Regions from separate parts of the Brenneria rubrifaciens genome, predicted to be linked through region 2. Evidence: riboswitches for the same ligand, from Rfam matches in the RefSeq annotation. Region 2 holds a riboswitch; the other holds the start of a gene.
The links. Region 2 has a riboswitch for thiamine pyrophosphate ahead of thiC (phosphomethylpyrimidine synthase ThiC). Riboswitches for the same ligand answer to the same signal wherever they lie in the genome.
Positions count from the first base shown of each region.

Region 1: another riboswitch for thiamine pyrophosphate. It lies ahead of thiB (thiamine ABC transporter substrate binding subunit); the one in region 2 lies ahead of thiC (phosphomethylpyrimidine synthase ThiC).

Region 1 covers NZ_CP034035.1:3,154,287-3,159,391, forward strand. Annotated here, with positions in the region: gene EH207_RS14275 (type III effector HopF2) at 133-840, opposite strand; gene sgrT (glucose uptake inhibitor SgrT) at 984-1,148, opposite strand; gene sgrR (HTH-type transcriptional regulator SgrR) at 1,239-2,900, shown strand; TPP riboswitch at 2,935-3,064, shown strand; gene thiB (thiamine ABC transporter substrate binding subunit) at 3,144-4,127, shown strand; gene thiP (thiamine/thiamine pyrophosphate ABC transporter permease ThiP) at 4,103-5,105, shown strand, end outside.
Region 2 covers NZ_CP034035.1:3,675,259-3,680,363, reverse strand. Annotated here, with positions in the region: gene EH207_RS16430 (thiazole synthase) at 1-14, opposite strand, end outside; gene thiS (sulfur carrier protein ThiS) at 16-216, opposite strand; gene EH207_RS16420 (HesA/MoeB/ThiF family protein) at 213-992, opposite strand; gene thiE (thiamine phosphate synthase) at 985-1,644, opposite strand; gene thiC (phosphomethylpyrimidine synthase ThiC) at 1,641-3,590, opposite strand; TPP riboswitch at 3,706-3,846, opposite strand; gene rsd (sigma D regulator) at 3,973-4,434, opposite strand; gene nudC (NAD(+) diphosphatase) at 4,541-5,105, shown strand, end outside.

The DNA of each region.
Region 1 (5,105 bases), 520 kb from region 2:
CGATCCCGCGGGAAATCGCTGACTGTGCACGGGCGCTCCCGTCCATCAATCCGGCATGACTACGACGCTCCCCCAGCCAGAAAGACAAACTGAACCCCGACATACGTTCTCTCCCGCGTTGATGATCCCGCGTTAACGATGCTCGTCTATGTAGCGTTGCAAATTATTTCTGTAGGCATCCGTGTGCCCTGTTTCACACATGGTTCTGAAATACGCATCAAAGGTGGAATAACGCGGGTCTTCATATTCATCTAAAACCCATAAAGAGGGAGAACCGTAATCCAGGCTCTGAATAACCGATTTTGCTTCCTTGTAATACCGGCCCATATCCAGCGCGGTCTGATACTCAACCTTTTCGCTATCATGAGCAGTCCTTTCGGGGCCGGCCAAGCCCTGAGAAAATTTGTCTCTGACTTGCTTGAACTCCGCGGCTCTGCTCATGTTGCTTAATTCCAAAAGCATAATATTCAAAGGACGAAAATAGTTGCCCTTCGCGTTTTGCGCCGTGGATTCGGCTATCACCGCTTCCCGGCTGGGAAACCGGGTTTCCGCATGCCCGAAACTCTGTCCGATATCGCTGTCAGGCACAATACGCAGGGAGACGCCGCCTTCCCTATCAACACGATTCACTCTTTCCCGGAGTGTTTTTGATGCGTCATATATCATGCCAATCATATCGATCAGCGTATCGACTCTGCTGTCGCCATCTGGATTTTTAATATTCGACACGACATTAGACCAGGATGTACTGCCGCTGGAGGTACTCGCGCTTCCCTCAATGCCGCCACCACTAACAGGAATAAAGCCTGGTGCCGACGATTTCGATACACAATGTCCCATTACTCATCCTCAAATAATTGATTCAGCGTCTGTGTATACTTTCAAATCATCTGGTTCCTTTTAAAATCACAAAAAAAGCCAGCAAACGACTTGCTGGCTGGCGAAAAGCACCATTACTCAGAAGTTTTCTCTCTTGCTAACCACTATATCCAGTGACGGTATTCCTCTTCCGACATCGCCTCAATTCGCCACTGCGTCGCTTGCTGCAATAATGCCATGCGCTGCTCAGCAGACATCCAGCGCAGCCATTTCGCGTTGCACGTCAAAAGATAGGTCTGATAGAACCGATACAATTGGGAAATCGCCACAAGCCACCTCCTCGCTTTCATTATGGAAAAGTATCGGCGTAATATAGGGAAAGATAAATTGATGACTTTAAGGCCGGGAGTTCCTCTTTTATGTCTTCCAACCGTCTGCAACAACAGTTCATCCGCCTGTGGCAACACTTTCAAGGGCAAACCACCCACACGACGCTGCAAGAGTTGGCGGGCGTTTTAAGCTGTTCGCGCCGCCATATCCGTTCTCTGTTGGGCGCGATGCAGCAACAGGGCTGGCTGAGCTGGCAGGCGGAAGCAGGCAGAAGCAAGCGCTCGCAGCTATCGTTCATCTATACCGGTTTAACGCTGCAACAGCAGCGCGCGGAGGATTTACTGGAGCAAAATCGCATCGAACAGTTGGTACAACTGATCGGCGACAAAGACGCGGTGCGTCAAATGCTGCTCGCCCACCTCGGCCGCAGCTTCCGGCAGGGTAAACACCTCCTGCGTATTCTTTATTATCGTCCGCTGCGTAATTTACTGCCGGGCTCAGCGCTGCGGCGATCGGAAATGCACATTGCTCGGCAGATTTTCAGCGGGTTGACCAACATAAATGAGGAAAATGGGGAACTGACACCCGATCTGGCGCATCACTGGCAAATGCTGGAACCGCTGCATTGGCGATTCTATCTGCGTCCTTCCATCCGTTTTCATCATGGACGGGAGTTGACGATGGACGATGTCATCCTTTCGCTTACCCGGTTGACCAAGATGCCGCTGTTTTCCCATATCGAGAAAGTCACCTCGCCGATGCCGTTTGTCATCGACGTGCGATTGCGCAGCGCCGATCGCTGGCTGCCGTGGCTACTTGGCAGCGTACCCGCCATGATCCTGCCGCAGGAGTGGCGCACCTTGCCCGATTTTGCCAGACGTCCCATCGGCACCGGTCCTTACGCCGTCGTAAGCAATAACAACAGCCACATGAAAATTCGCGCATTCGATGACTATTTGGGTTATCGGGCGCTGATTGATGAAGTGGACATCTGGGTATTGCCGGACGAACCTGAGGAAATGCGCGTTTCCGTCAAGTTGCAGTCCGACGATTCCCGCCGTGAGCAGTTGGAAAGCAGAATGGAAGAGGGATGCTATTTCCTGATGTTCGATAGACGTTCGCCGCTGGCAAAACGCCCGGAAATCCGCCGCTGGCTCTGGCAGGTGTTTAACCCTATTACCTTACTAAGCCACGCAGATGCAACCCATCAGCGTGATTGGTCACCCGCCTATAGCCTGCTTCCCCGCTGGCACCACCACCAGCCGCACGAACCTCTGCCCATGCCGCCAGGACTTAAGCAAATTACGCTGACCTTTTATCATGAACACCCTGAATATCGGATACTCAGTGAAATCATGCGTACACTGCTGGCAAAACAGGGTGTGGCGCTACGCGTCCAAACCGTCAGTTACGAAGACTGGTATCAGGGAAATAGCGAAAGCGACATCTGGTTCAGTAGCGTGAATTGCTATTTTCCGATCGAATTTTCGCTGTTCGCCATGTTCTACGAACATCCGCTGATGCAGTACTGCCTGGATGACGATCTGCACCATGACGTACATCTATGGCGCAATCACACCCTGCCGATGGCCGAGTGGTGCGATAAGCTGGTCAACAGCGGTCAGCTACATCCCCTGCTGCATCACTGGCTGAAACTTCAAGGGCAGCGCAGTATGCGAGGCATCAGCATGAATATGCTGGGCTGGTTTGACTTCAAATCCGCCTGGTTTACACCGCCGGAAAACGGATAACCTTCCCCTGCTACCCTGAACCCTTTACAATGGGCCGTTCTCAACGGGGTGCGGAAAATGTTTTGCCGCAGATTGACACTGGCGCGGCTGATTTTTTGCTGAGAAAACACCCGTCGAACCTGATCCGGTTAATACCGGCGAAGGGATTTGAGAGTGCTTATCGCTGACTCAAAGACCTTTTGCCCCCATGATTCTCAGGAGCGCAAAGTGTTAAATACATCTTTACTAAAACGTTCAGCCGCCGTGCTGAAGAGAGTCCTGCCTTGTCTGTTACTGCTTTCCTCCGCCGCCTTCGCCAAACCCGCGCTCACCGTTTATACCTACGATTCTTTTGCTTCGGAATGGGGACCCGGCCCAGTAATCAAAACCGCGTTTGAAAAAGAGTGCGAGTGCGAATTGAATTTTGTGGCGCTCCAAGACGGCGCCTCGCTGCTGAACCGTCTGCGCATGGAAGGCAAGAACAGCAAGGCGGATATTATTTTAGGGCTGGATAATAACCTGCTGCAAGCCGCGGAACAGACCGGTTTGTTCACCAAAAGCGATCTGAACACCCGCGCCGTCAAGGTGCCTGGCGGCTGGACGAACACCACGTTTGTGCCCTATGACTACGGCTATTTCGCGTTTGTTTACAACAAAGAAAAGCTAAAGAATCCGCCCAAAAGCCTGCATGAACTGATCGACAGCCCGGAGCCGTGGAAAGTGATCTATCAGGACCCGCGCACCAGTACGCCTGGCCTGGGGCTGCTGTTATGGATGCAGAAAGTGTATGGCGATCGCGCTCCGCAAGCGTGGCAAAAGCTGGCAAAGAAAACCGTTACGGTCACCAAAGGCTGGAGCGAAGCCTACGGCCTGTTCCTGAAAGGAGAAGCCGATCTGGTGCTCAGTTACACGACGTCTCCGGCGTATCACCGCATTGAAGAGAAAAAAGAAAATTACGCGGCGGCAAACTTCAGTGAAGGACATTACCTGCAAATTGAAGTCGCCGGACAGTTGGCGGCCAGCAAACAGCCGGAATTGGCAAAACGATTCATGCAATTCATTCTGAGCCCGGCATTCCAGCAGGCCATTCCCACCACCAACTGGATGTACCCGGTTACCCCGACTGAACTGCCTGCCGGGTTCGCCACCCTCACCGTGCCGGAGAAAGCATTGCAATACAGTGCGCAACAGGTGGCGGAGCAAAGGAATAACTGGATTCAGGCATGGCAACGCGCTGTCAGCCGCTGACGGCAGGCAGTCTGTGGCCGGGATTGCTGGCCGCCGCACTGTTGATTGCCGTCGCCGCTCTGGCCTGCGGGGCGCTATGGCTACAGGCGCCCGCGGACCAGTGGCCGGATTTATGGCAGGACAGCTATCTGTGGCATGTGGTTCGTTTCACCTTCTGGCAGGCAGGCTTGTCCGCCCTGCTCTCCACCTTACCCGCGATTTTCCTCGCCAGAGCCTTGTACCGCCGTCGTTTCCCCGGCTACCGCTGGCTGTTGCGGCTGTGCGCTATGACGCTGGTTCTGCCGGTGCTGGTCGCTGTTTTCGGCCTGCTCAGCGTGTACGGCCGCCAGGGTTGGCTGGCGCAGTTTCTCGGCTTTTGGGGCCTGCCCTACCCGTTTTCGCCCTATGGTCTGCAAGGCATTCTGCTGGCGCATATTTTCTTTAACCTGCCGCTGGCAACCAGACTGTTATTACAATCGCTGGAAAGCATCTCCACGGAACAGCGGCAGTTGGCCGCCCAATTGGGCATGAGCGGTTGGCAACATTTTCGTCTCGTCGAGTGGCCCGCGCTGCGCAGGCAGATTCCGCCAACGGCGGCGTTGATTTTCATGCTTTGCTTTGCCAGTTTCGCCACCGTACTGTCTCTTGGCGGCGGTCCGCAAGCCACAACCATTGAGCTGGCCATCTATCAAGCGCTGAGTTTTGATTACGATCCCTCACGCGCGGCTCTGCTGGCGTTGATCCAGATGAGTTGCTGTCTTGGGCTGGTGCTGCTAAGCCAGCGGCTGGGACGTATTTTGCCAATCGGCAGTACACAGCAGTTGGTATGGCGTAACCCGCAGGACAGTCTGTTTAGCCAGCTTTGCGACGGCTTGCTAATTGGCGCGCTATTGCTTTTGGTGGTCCCGCCCTTGCTGGCGGTGATCGTCGACGGCGTTAACCTTTCACTGATCTCGGTGCTGCAACAGCCCGTTTTATGGCAAACAGTGTTGACCTCGC
Region 2 (5,105 bases):
GCAATGTGCAGCATGTCATCCTCCCGCGATTGCCTGAAAAAGCAAAATATTATCACCGTCCTGTACCTGATGCTGAGACCAGGCGCTGCGCGGGATAATGGTTTGGTTGATCGCGAGAGCCGTACCGGGTTGCTGACGGTTAAGTTTTGTCAGCAGGGAATCGATGGTGACAGCTTCAGCGAACTCGATCGTCTCGTCGTTGAGCGTGATTTTCATGTCGCGGCTCCGCATATCGCACAGTGGTCGGCGCGCGTCAGTTGGAGCGTGTTCCAGCTTTGCTGTTTGCCGTCAAACAGCCGCAGTTTACCGTCCAGGGCCGATGGCAGCCCTGCCAGGAGTTTGATGGCTTCCAGCGCTTGAAGCGCGCCAATGACGCCAACGACCGGGCCGAGTACGCCAGCGGTACGACAGTTGCGCTGTGGTTCGGCGGCATCAGGATACAGGCAGGCATAGCAACCGTGTTGATAGGGCGGCGTCAGCACCAGTAGCTGTCCGCTGAAGCCGACGGCGCTGCCGCTGATGAGCGGTTTGCCCGCGTCGACACAGGCGGCGTTAATTGCGTGACGGGTTTCCATATTGTCGCTGCAATCCAGAACGAGATCGGCTTTGTCGACCGCATGACGCAGCGCGCCATCAGCCAGCCTTTCCATCAGCGCGATGTACTCCGGTTGAGGATTCAATGCCTGCAATTGCTGTTGTGCCAGAACCGCTTTGGGCTTATCGGTATCGCGGGTGCGATAGAGGATCTGCCTTTGCAGGTTACTGATATGCAAAGTGTCATTGTCCGCCAGCAATAGCCTACCCACGCCCGCGGCGGCCAGATACATTGATGCCGGGGCGCCTAAACCGCCCAGTCCGACCAGCAATACGCAAGCGGATTTGAGCTTTTTCTGCCCTTCGGGACCGACATCTTCCAACAGCAGTTGACGGCTGTAGCGCAGAAACTCCCGATCGCTCAGGCTATCCTGTTCGGCTTGGTGATTATCAGGCATTTCGCGCCTCCCATTTTTCGATCGTGTCGAGCAGGGTCGCTGTAGCCTGACGCCAGTCCGCCGCCTGGGTGATTGCACTGACAACGGCAATACTGCCGACGCCGGTCGACAATACCGCCGGGACTTTATCAATGCTGATACCGCCAATGGCGACGGTGGAAAATCGCCCTTGCAGATCGGCGACGTGCCGGGCCAGTTCGGTGAGCCCCTGCGGTGAGGAGAGCATGGCTTTCGTCTGCGTTGGGAAAATGTGCCCCAGCGCAATGTATGACGGATTGACGGCGACCGCGCGCGCTAGTTCGCGATCATCGTGAGTGGAGAGACCGAGGCGCAGTCCCGCCTGTTTGATGGCCTCCAGATCGGCGGTGTCCAGATCTTCCTGTCCGAGATGAACGCCGTAGGCCTGATGCCTGATCGCCAACCGCCAGTAGTCATTGATAAACAGCCGGGCCTGATACTGACGGCCCAACGCGATCGCCTGAATCACTTCATGTTCAACCTGCTCATCGGGCCGGTTTTTGATCCGTAGCTGAATGGTTTTTACGCCGACGCCAAGTAAGCGTTCAATCCATTCCACGCTATCCACCACCGGGTAGAGACCAAGCCGCTGCACGGTCGGCGCGAAAGGCGCGGCTGTCTGAGAAGCGCTCATTTACCCTCCTCCGTTTGCAGGCTGGTGGCGCTGTGGTATAGCTCGCCGCCGCGGGAACGGAATTCCTCAGACATCTGCGCCATGCCGACCTCAATGGGCCTGGCTTCCGCTTCCTGTTTCGCGGCGTAGTCGCGCACTTCCTGCGAAATTTTCATAGAGCAGAACTTAGGCCCGCACATGGAACAGAAATGAGCGACTTTACCGGATTCTTGAGGCAGGGTTTCGTCGTGATAGGCGCGGGCGGTTTCGGGGTCCAGCGCCAGATTGAACTGGTCTTCCCAGCGGAACTCGAAACGCGCTTTCGACATGGCGTTATCGCGGATTTGCGCCCCCGGATGCCCTTTAGCAAGATCGGCGGCGTGAGCGGCGATCTTGTAGGTAATCAGTCCCTGTTTGACATCTTGTTTATTGGGTAACCCGAGGTGCTCTTTCGGGGTGACGTAACACAGCATGGCGCAGCCAAACCAGCCGATCATCGCCGCGCCGATACCGGATGTAAAATGATCGTAACCCGGTGCGATATCGGTCGTCAGCGGGCCAAGGGTATAGAACGGCGCTTCGTGGCAGTGCTCCAGTTCCTCCGTCATATTGCGGCGGATCATCTGCATCGGCACATGGCCGGGGCCTTCGATCATCACTTGTACGTCATATTCCCAGGCGATCCTGGTTAGCTCGCCCAGCGTGTGAAGTTCGGCAAATTGGGCTTCGTCGTTGGCATCCTGAATGGAGCCCGGACGCAATCCGTCTCCCAACGAAAGCGCGACGTCATAGGCGGCGCAGATTTCACAGATTTCGCGGAAGTGTTCATACAGAAAACTCTCTTTATGATGAGACAGGCACCATTTGGCCATGATGGAGCCGCCGCGCGACACGATACCGGTGAGGCGTTTGGCGGTCATGGGCACGTAGCGCAGCAGCACGCCGGCGTGGATGGTGAAATAATCGACGCCTTGTTCCGCCTGTTCCAGCAGCGTATCGCGGAACATCTCCCAGTTCAGATTTTCCGCGACGCCGTTCACTTTCTCCAGCGCCTGATAAATGGGAACGGTGCCAATCGGAACCGGGCTATTGCGCAGAATCCATTCGCGGGTTTCGTGAATATAACGGCCGGTGGAGAGATCCATCACGGTATCCGCGCCCCAGCGGGTTGACCAGACCAGTTTCTCGACTTCTTCCTCAATGGAAGACGTTACCGCGGAGTTACCGATATTGGCGTTGACCTTCACCAGAAAATTACGGCCAATGATCATCGGTTCTGATTCAGGGTGATTGATATTGGCGGGAATAATGGCCCGTCCGGCGGCGACTTCCTGTCGGACAAACTCCGGTGTGATGTTCTCTGGCAGATTCGCGCCAAAACTTTGTCCCGGATGCTGCTGGCGCAGTACGTCGCCCCGAATCCGTTCACGGCCCATATTTTCACGGATCGCGATAAACTCCATCTCCGGCGTAATGATGCCCTGACGGGCGTAATGCAACTGGGTGACGCGCTTTCCGGCTTTCGCACGCAGAGGGCGAGGCAAATGCTCGAAGCGAAGGTGATCCAGTCCGGCATCCGCCAGGCGCTGTTGGGTAAAATCAGAACTGACGCCGGGCAGTGCTTCGGTATCGTTACGCTCGGCGATCCAGGCCGCTCTGATTTTCCCCAGACCCGTCCGTACATCGGGGCGTGATGTCGGGTCACCGTAAGGGCCGGCGGTATCATAAACCGGGATAGCCTCGTTCGGTTCATATTGCGGTGTATCCTTGCCGCCGCCGACCAATGTCGGGCTCAGTTGGATTTCACGCATTGGCACACGAATATCTTCGCGTGAGCCGGTCAGATATATACGCCGCGAATTGGGGAACGCCATGCCCTCCAACGTATCTATGAATTGTTGCGCGGCAGCGCGTTGCTCACGACGACCGGTTTTGGATGATTTTGATAATGATGGTTCTGTAGACATAGCAAGTTCCTGTGAAACGTAAAGGGAAGATTGCTTGTCTGGAGCCGGAGGGAGTAATAATGGGTATCAAGTTGTCTAGACGGGCGTGTTCAAACGCAATGTCTATGGCTCAATGAGACGAATTACTCTTGTTCCCTTCGCAGGTATTAACCCGATCAGGTTCCGCGGATCCCGAATTAACGGTCTCAGCCTGTTCGCTTGAAGCACTTCCCGAATGGAAGAAACCAAAGCGTCCTAGGCACTCCGACAAGATTAGCCCGTTGTTAAACGGGCTTTAAACCCTGACACTTTATGATGATGAAACACGCATGTCAAAAAGAGTCGGGCGTATCAGCGAGAATTAATAAATTGGCGTATAACGTTATCGTCGGTCAAGACCGCATTAAGCATCGAAAATCAGCCGGATCATGGCGTCTTCCTGTGTAAAACGTTCGGCCAGAGCTTCACCAACGCTGGAGAGCGCTTGCTGAAATTCAAGGCAGTTATCTTGATCGATCAGGGTCGCCAAATAGCGGTCGTGAAATTCCATTATTTGTTGTGTATTGTTTTGCAACGCGAGCTCAAGCTGCGCCGAGCGGGCAAGTTTCTGTTCACTCAGGGTTGCCGCTTCATGCAGTATTTTTTCATAGACGTGAAAATGACCGGCCGAGAGATAATCCACCAGATTATGACAAAAGTTGTCCAGCGCCTCTTCGTCCAGACGCGAGAGTGCGTCTTTGTTGGGTTTGATGCCAACCAGATGATAGTAAGCGATCAGAAGCTGTTTGCGCGCTTGTAGCCACTGGTCGATTAACGCATTATTGCCACCAACGTATTCAGTCAGGCTTTGTAACTGGTTTAGCATGGTTGGACTCCGTGAACGATAAGGAATAACTGAAATGCTGGTTATAAATCTTATGTCATCACTCAGATGTAAAATGCCAGTGAAGTGAGAGTGGAGCAATAAAAATATGGAACAGACGTTGAAAGGTGATGAGATTGGCTGGTGGGTCGTCAGTGACGCGGGTCAGATCTGGCTTCCCGAAGGGGAGTTACCGCAGGGAACGGCGTCGTTCTGGTCATTACAGGGCGCGACCGGGCGCAAAATCGGTGAATGGCAGGATCTGCCCGTATGGTTGATCTGCCAGAGCCAAGATAAGGATATGGCTTCCGTCCGCCACCTTATCGATCAGGAGGCGGGGGTATTCCAACTGGCGGGACGCGGCGTTCAACTGGCCGAGTTTTATCGCTCCCATCGCTTTTGCGGTTACTGCGGCCATGAAATGGTCCCGAGTAAAACCGAGCTGGCGTGCCTCTGTCAACGCTGCAAGGAACGTTATTATCCGCAGATTGCGCCCTGTATCATTGTGGCGATCCGTCGCGGTGACGCGATTCTGCTGGCACAACACCATCGTCATCGGGGCAATATGTACACGGTACTGGCTGGTTTTGTCGAAGTTGGCGAAACGTTGGAGCAGACGGTGGCGCGTGAGGTAATGGAAGAGAGTCAGATTCAGATTAAGAATTTACGCTATA